Regions from separate parts of the Stenotrophomonas maltophilia complex sp. Om-AH-Sm3 genome, predicted to be linked through region 1. Evidence: riboswitches for the same ligand, from Rfam matches in the RefSeq annotation. Region 1 holds a riboswitch; the other holds the start of a gene.
What was found. Region 1 has a riboswitch for cobalamin ahead of btuB (TonB-dependent vitamin B12 receptor). Riboswitches for the same ligand answer to the same signal wherever they lie in the genome.
Positions count from the first base shown of each region.

Region 2: it holds a riboswitch for cobalamin, as region 1 does, so the genes downstream of both, AC10QF_RS07230 (epoxyqueuosine reductase QueH) here and btuB (TonB-dependent vitamin B12 receptor) in region 1, are expected to answer to the same signal.

Region 1 is NZ_JBYBLQ010000022.1:34,124-42,379, reverse strand. It holds gene bioD (dethiobiotin synthase) at 1-391, opposite strand, end outside; gene AC10QF_RS18720 (GAF domain-containing protein) at 460-942, shown strand; gene AC10QF_RS18715 (TfoX/Sxy family protein) at 939-1,301, shown strand; gene AC10QF_RS18710 (histidine phosphatase family protein) at 1,393-1,971, opposite strand; cobalamin riboswitch at 2,115-2,337, shown strand; gene btuB (TonB-dependent vitamin B12 receptor) at 2,453-4,294, shown strand; gene gph (phosphoglycolate phosphatase) at 4,403-5,065, opposite strand; gene AC10QF_RS18695 (class I SAM-dependent methyltransferase) at 5,130-5,921, opposite strand; gene AC10QF_RS18690 (LysR family transcriptional regulator) at 5,918-6,847, opposite strand; gene AC10QF_RS18685 (NAD(P)-dependent oxidoreductase) at 6,956-7,594, shown strand; gene AC10QF_RS18680 (MBL fold metallo-hydrolase) at 7,686-8,256, shown strand, end outside.
Region 2 is NZ_JBYBLQ010000004.1:195,765-204,020, forward strand. It holds gene AC10QF_RS07205 (hypothetical protein) at 1-95, shown strand, start outside; gene AC10QF_RS07210 (hypothetical protein) at 669-950, shown strand; gene AC10QF_RS07215 (LysR family transcriptional regulator) at 977-1,888, opposite strand; gene purU (formyltetrahydrofolate deformylase) at 2,003-2,854, shown strand; gene pncA (bifunctional nicotinamidase/pyrazinamidase) at 3,061-3,687, opposite strand; gene AC10QF_RS07230 (epoxyqueuosine reductase QueH) at 3,743-4,414, opposite strand; cobalamin riboswitch at 4,554-4,767, opposite strand; gene AC10QF_RS07235 (nicotinate phosphoribosyltransferase) at 4,866-6,275, opposite strand; gene AC10QF_RS07240 (bifunctional nicotinamide-nucleotide adenylyltransferase/Nudix hydroxylase) at 6,341-7,390, opposite strand; gene AC10QF_RS07245 (patatin-like phospholipase family protein) at 7,585-8,256, shown strand, end outside.

The sequences.
Region 1 (8,256 bases):
CCGGCGCCAGCCAACCGCCAACACCCTCCACCACGACGATATCGGCGTTCGCGCGCAGGCGTTCGAACGCGGCCACGATCGGCGCCAGCTCCACCTGCACGCCGTCCTCGGCAGCGGCCAGCTCCGGTGCCAGCGGCTGCCGCAGCGCATAGGGATTCAGGTCGGCATAGTCCGGCACCGGCCAGCTGGCCGACTGCAGCGCCAGCGCGTCCTCGTTGCGCAGGCCCTGCCCCAGATCCTCGCTGCCGCTGGCCACCGGCTTCATGCCCACCGCGCGCAGGCCGCGCCGGCGCAGCGCATGCAGCAGCGCGGTGCTGGCCGCGGTCTTGCCGATCTCCGTATCGGTGCCGGTAACGAACAGGGCGGGCGGCAGCGTAGCGGGCAACGGCATCGATGGGCTCCAACAGGGCAACAGTGCGTGCATTATCGCCGGCCCGGTGCACTTGCTAGACTGCAGGCATGTTCGCCAATGCCTCGCTTACCGGCAGCAAGCCGGAACAATACGCCCAGCTGCTGGAACAGGCCCGTGGCCTGGTCTACGCCGAGTCCGACCGCATCGCCAACGCGGCCAACCTCTCCGCACTGGTCTACCACGCCCTGCCCGACCTGAACTGGGTGGGTTTCTACCTGTACGATGGCAAGGAACTGGTGGTTGGCCCGTTCCAGGGCCTGCCGGCCTGCGTGCGCATCCCGCTGGACAAGGGTGTGTGCGGTGCCGCCGCCAGCCAGCGGGTGACCCAGCGCGTGGACGACGTCGATGCCTTCCCGGGCCACATCGCCTGCGATTCGGCCTCGCGTTCGGAGCTGGTGGTGCCGCTGCTGCGCGGCGATGAACTGATCGGCGTGTTCGACATCGACAGCCCGAAGGTCGGCCGCTTCGATGCCGACGACCAGGCCGGCCTGGAAGCCATCGCCCGCGTGTTCGTCGAGGCGCTGGGATGAGCGCACCGAAGCTGCGCAACATCGGCCCGAAGAGTGCAGCGTGGCTGCGCCAGGTCGGGCTGCGCAGCCGCGAGGACCTGGTCGCGACCGGCGCGGTCGGCGCCTTCGTCAAGGTCAAGCGCGCCGGCTTCAAGCCCAGCCTGAACCTGCTGTACTCGCTGGAAGGCGCATTGCTGGACTGCCACTGGCAGGAACTGAGCGAGCCGCAGCGTGAGGCGCTGGTGCAGGATTACGAAGCACGCATCGCCGCGCACCCGCTGAAGGCGGCCGGCCCGGCGTCGGGTCCGGTGCATGAGCGACGCTTCGATGCCGACGATGACGCGGAAGACAGCGTGACCGAGGATGCGGACGCGGATTGACTGCACCGGTAGTGCCGGCCGCTGGCCGGCAACTGCGTGATCCTTGCAACGTTCCTGAGGCTGCCGGCCAGCGGCCGGCACTACCGGTGGGTTACGGCTGCTGCAGTTCCAGCAGCTCGCCCACCAGCCCGGCTTCGCCCCGCTCCAGCCACACCCGCAGGCGCGTGCCGTGGTCGATGCGCAGGGCCCAGCACAGCGACATCGGCAGGCCGCAGACCTGCGACAACACCATGCGCAGCGGGCCACCATGGCTGACCACCAGCGTCGGCACCGGATCATCATCATCGAGCAGGCGATCCAGCGCGCGCGCGATGCGCCGCTCGAAATGACCCCAGCTCTCGCCGTTCGGCGGCGGGAACGCATGCGGATCGGCGTGGAAGGCCGCCAGTGCATCCTCCGGCAGCTCGAACAGCGACTGCCCGTCCCAATCGCCGAAATCCAGTTCTTCCCATTCCTCGTCCGCTTCCACGTCCAGCCCGCGTGGGGTGGCCAGCGCCATCGCCGTGTGCAGCGCGCGCAACCGCGGTGAGCTGATCACCCGCTCCCAGCGTTGCTCGGCATAGGCCTCGACCAGCTCCTGCGGCAGGCCGGCCAGCTGCGGTGGGTCGCTGCGGCCATCGAGGAACTCATCGCGACCGTTGCCGGCATGGCGGACCAGGTCGAGGATCATGCGTGCGTCCCGGACGGGCGACGCAGGTACAGCGGAGAACGGGCGGACATCGGCAACGGCACCACGGGATCGAGCAACCATTCTAAAGGCACAGCAAAGGCAGCCGCGCAGGCGCGACGCAACGGACCAGCCTGCGATGCCGTAGACTGCGCGCACTTCCAGGTGACCTGCGGCCACGGCCGGCAGGTTGAAACGGGAAGCCGGTGACGCGTGATTCCACGCCAGGCCGGCGCTGCCCCCGCAACGGTAAGCACGTCAGTTCCAGGCAACACCGCCACTGTGCCGCAGGCATGGGAAGGCGCCTGGACGGTGGCCTCGCGCCACCCGGCGGCAAGCCCGGAGACCGGCCCGGAAGCCTCAGGTCGCGATGCGGTGGGCATGGCGCTGGATGACCGCAGCGTGCGCTGCGGCATCGGCGCGTGCCTGCCTTCGCGGCTCCTCCCCTTCGCCACGCGGGCGTGCGTGGCACCTGGAGTCCCCCATGAAGCTGCAGTCCCGAATCTTGTCCCTGGCCGTGCTGGCGGCCCTGCCCGCGCTTGCCCAGGCCGCCGAAGACACCACCGCGCTCGACCAGATCCTGGTCACCGCCACCCGCACCCCTATCGCCCTGCAGGACAGCATCGCACCAGCCCAGGTGATCGACCGCGCGCAGATCGAATCCAGCCAGGCCACCTCGCTGCAGGAACTGCTGCGCGGCCGCGCCGGCATCAACCTGACCAATGCCGGCGGGCTCGGCAAGCAGAGCTCGCTGTTCCTGCGCGGCACCAACTCAGGCCACACCGTGGTGCTGGTCGATGGCGTGCGCATCAACAGTGCCGACCTCGGCCTGGCCATGTACCAGGACCTGCCGCTGGCGCAGATCGAACGCGTGGAGATCGTGCGCGGCCCGCAGTCCAGCCTGTACGGCGCCGACGCCATCGGTGGCGTGATCCAGATATTCACCCGCCGCAACCAGGGCGATTTTGCTCCGCACTTCCAGCTCGGTGGTGGCAGCAACGGCCTGCGCGAAGCCAGCGGCGGGATCGGCGGCGGGACCGAACGCGGCTGGTTCGGCGCCGACATCGCCTACCAGCATTCCGATGGCATCGATGCCTGCCGCGGCTCGGCAACGCTGTTCACCGGCTGCTTCGCCGACGAACCCGACCGCGACGGCTACCGCAACCTGTCCAAGAGCCTGCGTGGCGGCTACACCTTCAACGACCAGTGGAACGTGGAAGGCAGTGCGCTGCGCGCCGACGGCAAGAACCACTACGACGGCTATTACAACTATTCGGAAACCCGCCAGCAGGTGCTGGCCGGCAAGGTGCGCTACACCCCGTCCGAACGCCTGGCGTTCACCGCCAATGTCGGGCGCAGTGACAACGAGTCGGACAACTTCGGTGACTTCGGTGCCCGTGGCAGCGCTCAGACCCACCGCGACAGTGCCTCGCTGCAGGGTGACTTCGCCTTGGCCGAAGGCCAGCTGCTTAGCACCGGCGTGGACTGGAGCGAAGACAACCTGGATGGCAGCAGCGCGGGCTACCTCGTCGACAGCCGTCGAAACACCGGCGTGTTCGTGCAGTACCAGGCACGCTTCGGCCGCCACCAGCTGCAGGCCAGCGCGCGCAACGACGACAACCAGCAGTTCGGCAACCACGCCACCGGCAGCCTCGGCTGGGCGATGGAGCTCGGCCACGGCCTGCGTGTCAATGCCAGCTACGGCACCGCGTTCAAGGCGCCGACCTTCAGCGACCTGTACGACCCGTGGAGCGGCGTGCCGACGTTGAACCCGGAGAAGTCCAAGAGCGCCAACCTGGGCGTTTCGCAGCAGGCACAGGGCTGGCACTGGGGCCTGGACGTCTATGAAACCCGCATCGATGATCTGATCACCTACGATGCGGCGACCTTCCAGATGCAGCAGGTGGAGAAGGCGCGCATCCGCGGTGCCGAACTGACCGGTGGCGTGCTGCTGGCCGGATTCGACATCAACGCCCAGCTGAGCTACACCGACCCACGCAACCGCACCGGCGGCAGCACCCAGTTCGACAACTGGCTGCCGCGTCGTGCACAGCAGACCGCGCGGCTGGACATCGATCGGCGTTTCGGGGACTTCCGCGCAGGCCTGACCGTGCAGGGCGCGGGCAAGCGCTATGACGATGCCGCCAACGCGGTGAAGGTGGGGGGGTACGGCACGCTGGATCTGCGCGCCGAATACGCGCTGACGCCGTCGTGGTCGCTGCTGGCGCGTGCCGCCAACGTGTTCGACCGCAGGTATGAGACGGTGGCGTGGTTCAACCAGCCCGGCCGCGAGTACCAGCTGAGCGTGCGTTACCAGCCGAAATGACCGCGACGGTCATGGTAGTGCCGGCCGCTGGCCGGCAACATCATGACCTTCGGCAACGTCCTCGGGGTTGCCGGCCAGCGGCCGGCACTACCTGTTGCGTCGGCCGGGTTACCGGCCCGCGGCCAACCCCGGCAACTCACGCAGGTCGTCAATCACCGCCACCGCCTGTGCGGTGGCCAGGTCCAGGCCACGCGGATAACCGTAGCGCACCAGTGCGATCGGCATGCCCGCCTCTTCGGCGGCGCGGTAGTCGGTCAACGAATCTCCCACCATCAGGCACGCCTGCACCGGCAGCCCGAAGTGCGTGGCGATGTGCCGCAGCGGTTCGCCGCTGGGCTTGCGCTGCGGCAGTGAATCGCCGCCCAGTACCAGCGCGAACGCATCACCAATGCCCAGGTGCTGCAGCAGCGGCGGCACCAGTGCTTCGGGCTTGTTGGTGCAGATCGCCAGTGGCACGTCGCGTGCGCGCAGCTGCGCCAGTGCGTCGGCCACGCCATCGAACAGGCGCGGGCTGCGCAGCAGGCACTCACGGTAGTGCACCATGAACACCGGCATCACCTCGGCCAGGTCGACTTCACGACCGGCGGCGTGCACCGCCTGTTCGACCAGGCGGCGCACACCGTCGCCGATCCAGCCGAGCACGGTGGCTTCCGGCACGCGCGCCATGCCGGTGTCTTCCAGCGTACGGTTCAGCGCCTCGGCGATGTCAGCTGCGCTGTCGACCAGCGTGCCATCGAGATCGAATACGACCAGCGGATAGGGATACGACAAGGGACGACGCCTGTACAACGTGGAGCCGTCCATTGTACGCCGCGCTTTTGCCCCGGGATCCGCCTCAGCCGATCCTGCGTGCGCGGGTGGCCAGGAACGTGGGCAGGTAACGGTCGATCAGGAAGCGTGGCTTCGGCTGCCAGTCTTCCATGAACCGATCAATCACGAAGCCTGCATCCAGCTGCCCGCCGATCAGTTCGGTCAGGCTGTGGCCAAAGGTCAGCGCATCGCCGCGGGTGAGTTTCGCCTCACGCTCTGCGGCGGGCAGGTCTTCCAGGTCCGAATAGGGAATGGCGTACTGCGGTCGGATCAGGCCCTGCGCATCGAGCTGCGGATCGCGCGCACCGACGAACAGCACCGGATTGTAGAAACTGGCCATCAACATGCCATCGCGCGCCAGCACGCGGCGGCATTCGGTCCACACCGGGCGCACGTCGGGTACGTACAGGTTGGAGATCGGATGGAACACCACATCGAAGCTGTCATTGGCGAATACGTGCAGGTCGCGCATGTCGCCCTGCACCGTGCGCAGCTGCAGGCCGTCGCGCGCAGCGACCCTGCGGTCCTGTTCCAGCTGCCCGTCGGACAGGTCGAACACGGTGACGTCGGCGCCCGCAGCGGCCAGCACGGGTGCCTGCTGACCACCGCCCGAAGCCAGGCACAGGATGCGACGGCCACGCACGTCGCCCAGCCAATCCAGCGGCAGCGGGCGTGGGGTCAGGTGCACCTGCCAGCGGCCTTCGCGCGCGGCGGCAATGGTTGAACTTTCCACCGGGCGCGACCATTCGCGCACTTCGCTGGCCTGGCGGTCCCAGGCAGCACGGTTGTGGTCGATCAAGGCCTGTCCATGGTTCATGTGTTCTCCTTGCCCGGTGGGCGCCAATCCAGATCCTGGAAGGCCGGGCTGGCGAAACACTCGGCCAGGTAATCCAGGAATCGCCGCATGATAGCGGGCTGCTGGCGCCGTGACGCGTACACGGCATGAATGCCGAGCTCGTCCAAACTGAATCCGGGCAGCACTTCGATCAGCTCGCCGCTGCGCAGCAGTGGCGCCACCTGGTAGGTCGGCAGCATGGCGATCCCGGCACCGGCGCGTACCGCCTCCAGCAGCAGCGAGGCCTCGTTGGCGCTGATGTTGCCGCCCACCGCCACCGACAGCGAACGGCCATCGCGGTGCAGCTGCCACAGGCTCTTGCCGACGTAGTGGTGGGTCAGGCAGTTGTGCGCGGCCAGGTGCTCCGGTGCGGTCGGCGTGCCACGCGCCTGCAGGTACGACGGCGTCGCGCACAGCACCGAGCGGCAGGTGGCCAGCCGCCGCGCGATCAGGCTGGGGTCGATCTGGCGCGCGATGCGCACGGCCAGGTCCACGCGCTCCTCGATCAGGTTCACCGTGCGGTCGACCAGCAGCAGCTCGATGCGCGCCGCCGGATGGCGCGCGACGAAACCGGCCACCGCCCGTGCCAGGTGGCTCTGCCCGAACGACACGCTGGCGGTCACCCGCAGCGTACCGTGCGGCTCGGGATCATCACTGGCCAGCTCGCCCTGCAGTTCTTCGCCGATCGCCAGCATCTGCCGGAAGCGCGCCAGCGCCGCCTCGCCCGGGCCGGTCAGGCTGACCCGGCGTGTGGTCCGGTGCAGCAGGCGTGCACCCAGCCAGCCCTCGACCTCGGCCAGGTAGCGGCTGACCATCGCCCGCGACATGTCCAGCACTTCCGCCGCGGCGGTGAGGCTGCCGCGCTCGGCCACCTCGACGAACACGGTCATGGCGGTCAATCGGTCCATATGCTCGATCCACGCAACAAACAAGCGCGTTATACGCTGTTTTTCGAGCGACTGCAGCGGCCTAGAGTGGCGCCATTCCCAGCCCACACCGCCCCACGGAGTCCTGCCATGAAGATCGCCCTCGTTGGTTCCACCGGCAACATCGGCCGCCAGATCGCCCGCCACGCGCTGGCCCACGGCCACGAACTCACCCTCATCGTGCGCAGCGCGCAGGACCTCCCGGCCGAGCTGGCCGGTGCCCATCCGGTGATCGCCTCGCTGGATGACCAGGACGCGCTGGTTGCCGCCATCGCCGGCCACGACGTGCTCGCCAGTGCCTACGGCCCGCGCCCGGGCGATGACATCGGCCGCGTCGGCGAGGTCGCCGCGCAGCTGGCGGCCGCCGCACGCAAGGCCGGCGTGCCGCGCCTGGTAGTGGTCGGCGGTGCCGGCAGCCTGGAAGTCGCACCCGGCGTGCAGCTGGTCGATACCCCTACCTTCCCGGAGGCGTACAAGCCGTACGCGCTGGCCCATCGTGAAGCCTTCAATCGCCTGCAGGCAGTAGACGACCTGGACTGGACCTTCTTCTCGCCAGCCGCCGAAATCGGCCCGGGCGAAGAGCGCGGCCGGTACCGCGTGCAACCCAGGGCCTTCCTGGCCGACGCCAGCGGCCACAGCCGCATCAGCTATGCCGACTACGGCGCCGCGTTCGTCGCCGAGCTGGAAGCGCACGCGTACCCGAAGCAGATCATCACCGCAGCGTACTGATCCACGCACGTCCCATGTAGAGCCAAGCCCGCGCTCGGCTCTACGCGAACATGCAGCCGGGCATTGGCCCGGCTCTAGACAAGGAATTCCCATGCGTACCGCTGCCCTGCTGCTTCCCCTCGCCCTGGCCGCCACTTTCACCAGTGCGCCGCTGCTGGCCGCACCGGCCACCGCGGCGCCGACCACCGCGACGAAATCACAACTGCACCTGCAGACCTTCCATCCCGGCCCGCAGGCGATGTTCCCGGTGTCCTCGGTGCTGATCGAAGGCCGCCATGACGCGATCCTGGTCAACGCGCAGTTCGGCGCCAGCGACGCACGCAAGCTGGTCGAACTGATCCGCGCCAGTGGCAAGCAGCTGACCACGATCTACATCAGCCACGGCGATCCGGACTACTACTTCGGCCTGGCCACCCTGCAGGATGCCTTCCCGCAGGCACGCATCGTCGCCACTGCGCAGACCGTCGCCCACATCCGGCAGACCCAGGCCGGCAAGCTGGCCTACTGGGGACCGAAGATGGGTGCCGACGTGCCCGCGCGCGTCGTGGTGCCGCAGGTGCTGGATGGCGATGCCCTGCAGCTGGAAGGCCAGCGCCTGCCGTTGATCGGCCTGGATGGCCCGACCCCGGACCGCACGGTGCTGTGGGTACCGTCGCTGAGCG
Region 2 (8,256 bases), on a different contig from region 1:
CAAACCCGGTATTCGAAGATTATCCGGGCTACGCCTGTTCAGGGCGTGCGACCTGTTCAACCTCCATGAGCAGCATCTGCATGTCGAGTTGCTGATCGCATGATTGGTCGCATGCTGCTTTGGTGTTTGCTGCTGCCCACAAGTACGTGGGCAGCAACTCCAGTAGACGCTCAACTGCGTGAAATGGACCGGGAGATGTTGGCCGCTGGCGCTTCAGACCGAGTCGAGAAGCTGGTGGATGCCTATTCGTCATGGGAGTCTTCCAGATCTTCAGGGGATGGTTGCGGCAGTTTGAGCGATCTGGATCTTGAGGCCGCGTTCCGCGCCAGCTTCTACATCTCAATGTACGTTGGAGACGAGAAATGGCTTGGCAAAGTGCGATGCATTCATGCAGAACTGGGGCGGAGAGGTATTGCCACAGAGACAACGCACCGGAAAATGCACGCGGTCCTGGTGCAGGTTCGACATTTTGCTGAGGCCAATGAGCTGCGTGAGAGGGCGTCATTGCGTGTAGATGAACTTCCCGAGATAGAGCGGAACGCACCCGACCAGCGGGCGTTCTCCACCCTCTTTCGGGTGGGAAGCTGGAATGGCGGCGCTGGACGTACAGGGAGGGAATGGAGGTGGTCGTCTATGTCAGTCCGGCATGCGCTCCCTCGCGACGCGCGATGCAGGTGATCCTGAACGAACCAGAATGGATATGGATTCGATCCAGCGTGCGCTTTGTCGTGCGTCGGTCTCCTGCGTGGCCGCAGCCGGGTGTGAGCGAGTGGAACAGAAGCAATCCCTCTCATCCCATGCTGCTCCAAGCGGGGCCGCAGGGCTGGAAAGAACTGGATGTCCATGAAACTCCGGTATTCCATGTCTTCAGGAATGGCCTGCGCCTGCGCACCCTGACAGGATGGGCAGAGGCCAGTGCTCACCTGATGCGCCTGAAGGAGAGTTTCTGACCGCGAAGGCCCTCCGCTCCTCCCCGTCACACCCGCCAGGCCGGCGCCATGCCGGCCTGCAGATGCTCGAACAGCGCGCGGATCTTGGCGGTGAAGTCGCGGCGGTCGCTGACGCAGAAATAGACCTCCATCGGCTCCGGGCGCCACGCCGTGTCGGCGCCGAACACCGCCTGCAGGCGGCCGTCGCGCAGGTAGGGCTCGGCCACGAACGCAGCCAATCGTGTGATGCCGGCACCGGCCGCCGCCAGCGACGCCAGCGCATCGATGTCATCGCAGACCATGCTCGGCGGCAGCGCGGCGTCTACGCGCTGGCCGTCCTTCAGCAGGCCCCAGCGCAGCGGCCGGCCATCGGTGGGGAAGCGGTGCAGCAGCCCGCGATGGCTGCCCAGGTCCGAGGGTTCCTGCGGCGTGCCATGGGTCTTCAGGTAGGTTGGTGAGGCGCAGAACACGAATGGCACGCGCGCCAGCTGCCGTGCGACCACACCGTCCTCCAGCTGCGCGCCGATGCGGATGCTGGCATCCACCGCCTCTGGACCATGCTGCACGGCGCGGTCGGTCAGGCGCAGCTCCAGGTGCAGTTGCGGGTAGCGCTGCTGCAGTGACGGCAGCAACGGTGCCAGCACGTGGCGGCCGAAGGCGCTGCTGCTGGCGATGCGCAGGGGACCGGCCGGTTCGATATCACCGGCAGTCACCATCGCCTGCGCGCGCGCCAGGTCGCCCTCGATGTGGCGCACCTGCGCCAGGTACAGCGCGCCGGCCTCGCTGAGGGCCAGCTGGCGCGTACTCCGGTTCAGCAGCCGTACGCCCAGATGCGCTTCCAGTCGGTTGATGTTCTGGCCGACTGCGGTGGCGCTGATGCCAAGGATGCGGGCCGCGGCGGCAATGCTGCCGGTCTCTGCGGTGCGGGTGAAGCTGCGGATCAGTTGCAACAGGTTCATGACCGACCAGCTTGCCACGGTGATGGCCAAGTATCGCTTGGGACTGAACCAAGCGGTTCGGTTGCATCGGTGATCATCCGGCTGCTGGGCAGGAAGCTGCCCTACACTGTGGAGATGCGCCCCGATTCCATCCTCACCCTGTCCTGCCCCGACCGTACCGGTATCGTCTACCGAGTGTCCGGCCTGCTGTTCGACCACGGCTGCAACATCCTCGACGCCCAGCAGTTCGGCGATGAGGAGAGTGGCCGCTTCTTCCTGCGCGTGCATTTCGACCGCGATGCCAGCCTGCTGCTGGAGACCGTGCATGCCGCGATGGCCAAACTTGCCGAAGGCTTCGGCATGGACTGGCAGCTGCATGATGGGCGCCGCCGGGCACGCCTGCTGGTGCTGGTCAGCAAGCAGGGGCACTGCCTCAACGACCTGCTGTTCCGTGCCCACAGCGGCCAGCTGAAGGTCGATATCGCGGCAGTGGCGTCCAACCACGCCGACTTTGCGCCATTGGCCGCGTCTTACCAGGTACCGTTCCACCACCTGCCGGTGACCGCCGATACGCGTGCGGTGCAGGAGCAGCAGATCATCGACCTGGTCGAGCGTGAGCGCATCGACCTGGTGGTGCTGGCGCGCTACATGCAGATCCTGTCACCCACGCTGTGCCGCGCGCTGGCCGGCCGTGCGATCAACATCCATCACAGCTTCCTGCCCAGCTTCAAGGGCGCTCAGCCGTATCATCAGGCGCACGCGCGCGGGGTCAAGATCATCGGTGCCACCGCGCACTACGTCACCGAGGATCTGGACGAAGGCCCGATCATCGAACAGGACGTGGCTCGCGTCGACCACGCCATGGCGCCGCGCGAGCTGGTGCGGCTGGGCAGCGACACCGAATCGCTGGTGCTGGCGCGCGCCGTTCGCCGCCATGTGGAGCATCGCATCCTGCTCAATGGGCATCGCACGGTGGTGTTCCGGTAATCGCCCATCCCGCGTCCGCCGGGCATGGCCCGGCGCTACCGAATCCTGATTTCATCCAATGAAAAGCCCCCGGTTCGGCCGTCCCGCGATCTGTAGGGGGCGTAGTTAGGGGGCTGGATGAATCGATTGTGTTGTTGTGGGCAGGAGCGCGCAAGCGGCATAAGCGACGTGCGCGGTAGCGCCGGGCCATGCCCGGCGGTCACGCCTCAGACGATCGCGATCCCCGCCTTGCCCAGCGCTTCGCGCACCATCGCGTCGTTGGCTTCGGTCACCGGCCGGGTCAGCTCCCACAGGAACTTCACCCGGAAGCCGGATTTCACCGCGTCCTGCGCGCTCCACAGCACGCAGTAGTCGCGTGCCAGGCCGCACACGTGCACCTCGCGGATGCGGCGCTCATGCAGCCAGCCGGCCAGGCCGGTGGCCGGGCGCTCGCCATCGGGGCCGTGGTTCTCGCGGAAGGCGCTGTACGAATCCACCTGTGGGCGGGTGCCCTTGCGCAGGATCAGGTCGGCCACGGTCCAGTCCACGCCCGGGTGCAGCGCGGCGCCATCGCTGCCCTGCACGCAATGGTCGGGCCACAGGGTCTGTGGCTGCGCGTGCAGCAGGATGGTCTCGAACGGTCGCTTGCCGGGGTGCTGGCTGGCGAACGAGGCGTGGTCGGCCGGGTGCCAGTCCTGGGTCGCCACCACGGTGCGGTAGCGACGCTGTGCCAGCAGGTCGGCAATCGGTGCCACCAGCGCATCGCCCTGGTCGCAGGCCAGCGCACCGCCGGGCATGAAGTCCGGCTGCAGGTCGATCACCAGCAGGGCGACATCGGCGGGCAGGGCAATCATGGCAGATCCACTACATCAGAAGGAGCGACCAGCGTGGCCGCCCCATGCCTGCACGTCAATCGCCCTGCGGCGCCTCAGCGTCCTGCCCGTAGTACAGCAGTCCGATCTTGATCCGTTCGCGCCCGTTCTCGCGGCGGTGGCGGTTGGCATCGCGCAGCGAGTACACGCAGCCGCAGTACTCCTGCTGGTAGAACTGCTCGCGCTTGCTGATCTCGATCATGCGGCTGGCACCGCCGCCCTTGCGCCAGTTGTAGTCCCAGTACTGCAGGCCTTCATAGCGCGACGCCGCGCGGATGCCGCAGTCGTTGATCTGCGCCATGTTCTTCCAGCGCGAGATGCCCAGCGACGAACTGATGGTGTCGTAGCCGTGCTCGTGCGCGTACAGCGCGGTGCGTTCGAAACGCATGTCGAAGCACATCGTGCAGCGGATGCCGCGCTCGGGCTCGTTCTCCATGCCACGCGCACGGCTGAACCAGTTGTCGGTGTCGTAGTCGCAGTCGATGAACGGAATGCCGTGCTGCTCGGCGAAGCGGATGTTCTCCTGCTTGCGCAGCTCGTACTCCTTCACCGGATGGATGTTGGGGTTGTAGAAGAAGATCGCGTAGTCGATCCCGGAAGCGGTGATCGCCTCCATCACTTCGCCCGAGCACGGCGCGCAGCACGAATGCAGCAGCAGGCGCTTGCCATCGGCGGGCAGGGTCAGGGTGGGGCGTTGGAACTCGGTCATCGTGGCGTGCGTCAGGGCGTGGGAGCGGTCTGGCCGGTTACCGTGAACAGGACGCGCGCGGCCACGCCGCCTGCACGTGCAGGCAGGCGATGGCCCCGGCACCCTCCCCGCGGAGAGTCCAGGTCGAATCAGGGGACGGTCGTGTCCCCCGGCCGGGGCCGGTATTCGGGCTGATGGACACGGGCCGCAGCCCACCTACTCCCTGCCGCTTCCCAGGCGCGAGCCCAGTGCTGTTGGCAGGATTCGTTTCCATTCACCGCTGCGGGGCAGCTCCGGAATGGGCGCACGAAGCGCCTTCACCGGATTCCCGTTTAACTCCCTGCCGCCATCCAGCCACGGCAGGGATACCTTCGGCGTGCCCACGGTGGACGCGTTGCCGGCGTGGGTCAAGGGGCACCGGGGTCGGAGCCCTTTGCGCTGCAACGGGATCCGACCCCGGTCGGGATGCGCCTCAACGCCCCGCCGCAGCCCGCGCGCGGATCTCATCCAAGCGCTGGTCGTGCAGCAGGCGCCCGTTCTCCCACACGGTCACCATCGCATCCTCGAAGCCGGTCGGCAGCGCCTCGTCACCGCGGGGAGGCAACGCCACCGTGTGCAGGCTGCCGTCATCCAGGCGCCGCAGCAGGCGCATGCGGCCACGCTTGCTGGTCTTGCCGGCATCGGTGACCGGGTCCTTGTAGACGTCGATCCACTCACCCTCGACCCGTGCTGCCGAGCACTTCAGCGCGAACTTCTGGGTGTCGCGGTCCAGCCGCTGCAAAAGCGCGCCGCCCATGCCGAAGGCCACGTTGTCGGCCGCGTAGCCGTCTTCGGTGATGCGCTGCAGGATGGCGCGGATCGTATCCGGGTTGATGCCATCGCCCTGGATCACCCGCACGTGGTTGAGTACGCGGTAGCCCTTGCCGTTGAGGGTGTGGCCGAATGCTTCATCCAGCCGGCGCAGGCTTTCGGCCACCACGTCCACCGGGTCACCCGAGTCGGGGCGGATGACCAGGGTGGCGCCCGAAGCGATCACTTCATCACGCAGCGTCGTGCCCCAGTGTTCACTGATCGCGCGGTAGATGTCATAGCTGTCCGACACCACTGCCACGATCGCGCCCGGCTTGCCGAACTGGCGCAGCATGTTGCGGTAGGCGTCCACTTCGCGCTCGCGGCCCCAGCTGGTGATGGTGCTGTGCTCGGCGGCGGGAATCGAATAACCGGCCATCGGTGCGTGATAGTGCGCGCGGGCCAGGCACAGGGCCGAGACGGTGTCGGTGCCGAGGAAGTTGACCAGGTGTGCGGCACCACCGAGCGCGGCCGATTCCAGGCTCGATACACCGCGGGCGCCGAAGTCGTGCAGCTTGAATGGCAGCTGCCCCTGCGGATCGTCGCTGGTCTGCTGCAGGAACGCAGCAATGGTCTGCCGTGCATGCCAGCTGATGGTGGCCACGGTGACCGGGTACCACACGCGCAGCAGCAGCGTTTCCAGGTACGACGGCACCCAGAATGCAGCCGGGTCGGTCGACTCGATCGTCATCAGTGCCTGGTGGGTGGGTACCACGCTGCCCTCGGGCACGGCACGGATGCGCACTGGCAGGTTGCCCCCGAGCCGGTCGACGATATCGCGCCAGCCGGCTTCGTTGAACGGCTCGCCATGGGCGGCGAATACCGCAGCAGCGTCGTCGATGTCAGCGTGGGTGACCGGCCGTGCCAGCGCGTCCTTGAGGATCGCCTGCAGGCCGAAGAACACCGTGCGATCGTGCAGGCCGCCACGTGATTCGACGTAGAAGAACGTGGCATCGGTACCCGGCGGGTACTGCAGCCAATGGCTGGCCTTGTAGCTGTCGGTGTTGAGGAGAAGATTATCGAGGTAGTGCATGACGGAAGCTCCTTCGCGTCGAGTGACACCAGCGGTCTATCCGCCAGTGGGGAGAGCCGGGCAGGTCAGCCGCGGCCGAGGAAATACTCCAGGATGTGCAGGTGGTCCTCGAACAGCTGCGGGCCCATGTCCAACGCCTCACTCACCGGTATCCAGCGCGCCTTGTCGGCGTCGTCGCCACCGCGCACCGGCGGCAGGTCACCGGCCGGGAATTCGAAGTGGAACCCGTGGGTGATGGTGCGGCCGCGCTGGCTGCGGTCGGGGTGGTCGAATACCTGCTGGCCCTTCAGCGAACCCTTCAGCACCGGCAGCGGAATCTTCAGACGGGTTTCCTCGCGCAGTTCGCGCAGGCAACTGTCCAGCAGGCTCTGCTCCTGGCCAACGAAACCGCCGGGCAGCGCCCACAGGCCCTTGCCGGGCTCCGAACGGCGCCGTACCAGCAGCACGTGGCCCGAATGCACTACCACCGCATCGGTGGTGACGAAGGTGGGCGCGTAGGGCGCATCCTTCCAGGCGGCCTTGTACTGTTCGATGAAGCGGTACTCGGCCACCAGCTGGGCATACGCAGGCGCGCTTTTGCGGAACGCTTCGAGCATGTCGTACACCGGCGCCGGCACATTGCCACGCAGCATCAGCAGCGCGCCGTGGAAGTCGACGTCGCCGGCTTCGAACAGGTAGCGCCGCAGCTCGGTGGCCGACAGGGTGGCGGTGTGCTGCACGTCCACCAGCGGCCATTGCGGGAACTCCCTCAGGTAGTAGCTGGAGGCATCCTTGTCCATGCCGATCAGGCCGACCTTGGCATCGGCGGCGGCGCCGTCGTTGCGCAGGGCTTCGGCCACCTGGCGCTGCACGTTGGCGATCCACTGCGCTTCGTTGTACAGGTGGTCGCGCAGCGGGCGGATCAGCAGGCGGTCGGTGTGGCCATCGAGGGCGGCCTGGATCATCACGGCGCGTTCGGCCACGGTCCAGGGATTGCGGAGGCTGCGGGGGGTATCGGCAGAGCCGACCAGGAAGATCAGCTTGCGGGCCCGGCTCAGGGCCAGGCGGGCAACGGCGGCGTGGCCGTTGTGGAAGGGCTCGAATCGCCCGATGAAGACGAGATAGTCGAATTCCATGAGAATCCCTCATGTCGTTGTGGCAGCCGCGGGTCTGTCCCTTGGCTTGCTGCAGATGCTACGCCGATGGTGGGGCCGGTCAAGCCTGCAGGCCTGCCATCTGCTGAACGCCGCAGATTCCTGCCCGGACTGCGGTGGTGTTCTCAGGCCCTGAGAAGCCGCTGCGCCATACTGGCATCCACGCGGCGGACGGCATGCTCGGGGGCAAGACGGTGGCGGACAAGTACTGCGATCTGGTCATGAAAGGCGGCATCACCAGCGGCATCGTGTACCCCAATGCGGTACTGGCGCTGGCACGCGAGTATCGGTTCAAGAGCATCGGCGGCACCTCCGCTGGCGCCATCGCTGCGGCGGTAGCGGCTGCGGCGGCATGCGGTGATCGCCGCATGCAGGCCGGCGAGCACCTGCCCGATGATGCCGGTTATGGCGGGCTGTCGGCGGTGTCGGCGCAGTTGTCGCGGCGCGGGTTCATCTACAGCCTGTTCCAACCGGCACGGGGCGCGCGCGCGGCCTATCGGCTGCTGGTGGTGCTGACCGGCAATGCCGGCCTGCCGCACAAGCTGCTGTGCCTGGCGGTGGCGGTATTCGAGATCGCGCCGCTGGAAGTGCTGGTGTCGCTGGCGCTGCTGCTCGGCCTGGGCTGGTGGGGCGGTGGCTGGAGCGGCGTGGCCGCAACGCTGCTGCCGTCGCTGCTGTGCGCCTACGGTGCAGGCGTGGCCGGAGCCGCGTTGCGCGTTGCGCGTGTGGCCCGGCGCAACCTGCTGGGCCTGTGCAGTGGCCTCGGCCGCGATGCACGTAAACCGGCATTGACCGAGTGGCTGCATGAATGCCTGCAGCAGTTGTCCGGCAAGCCGCTGGATGCACCG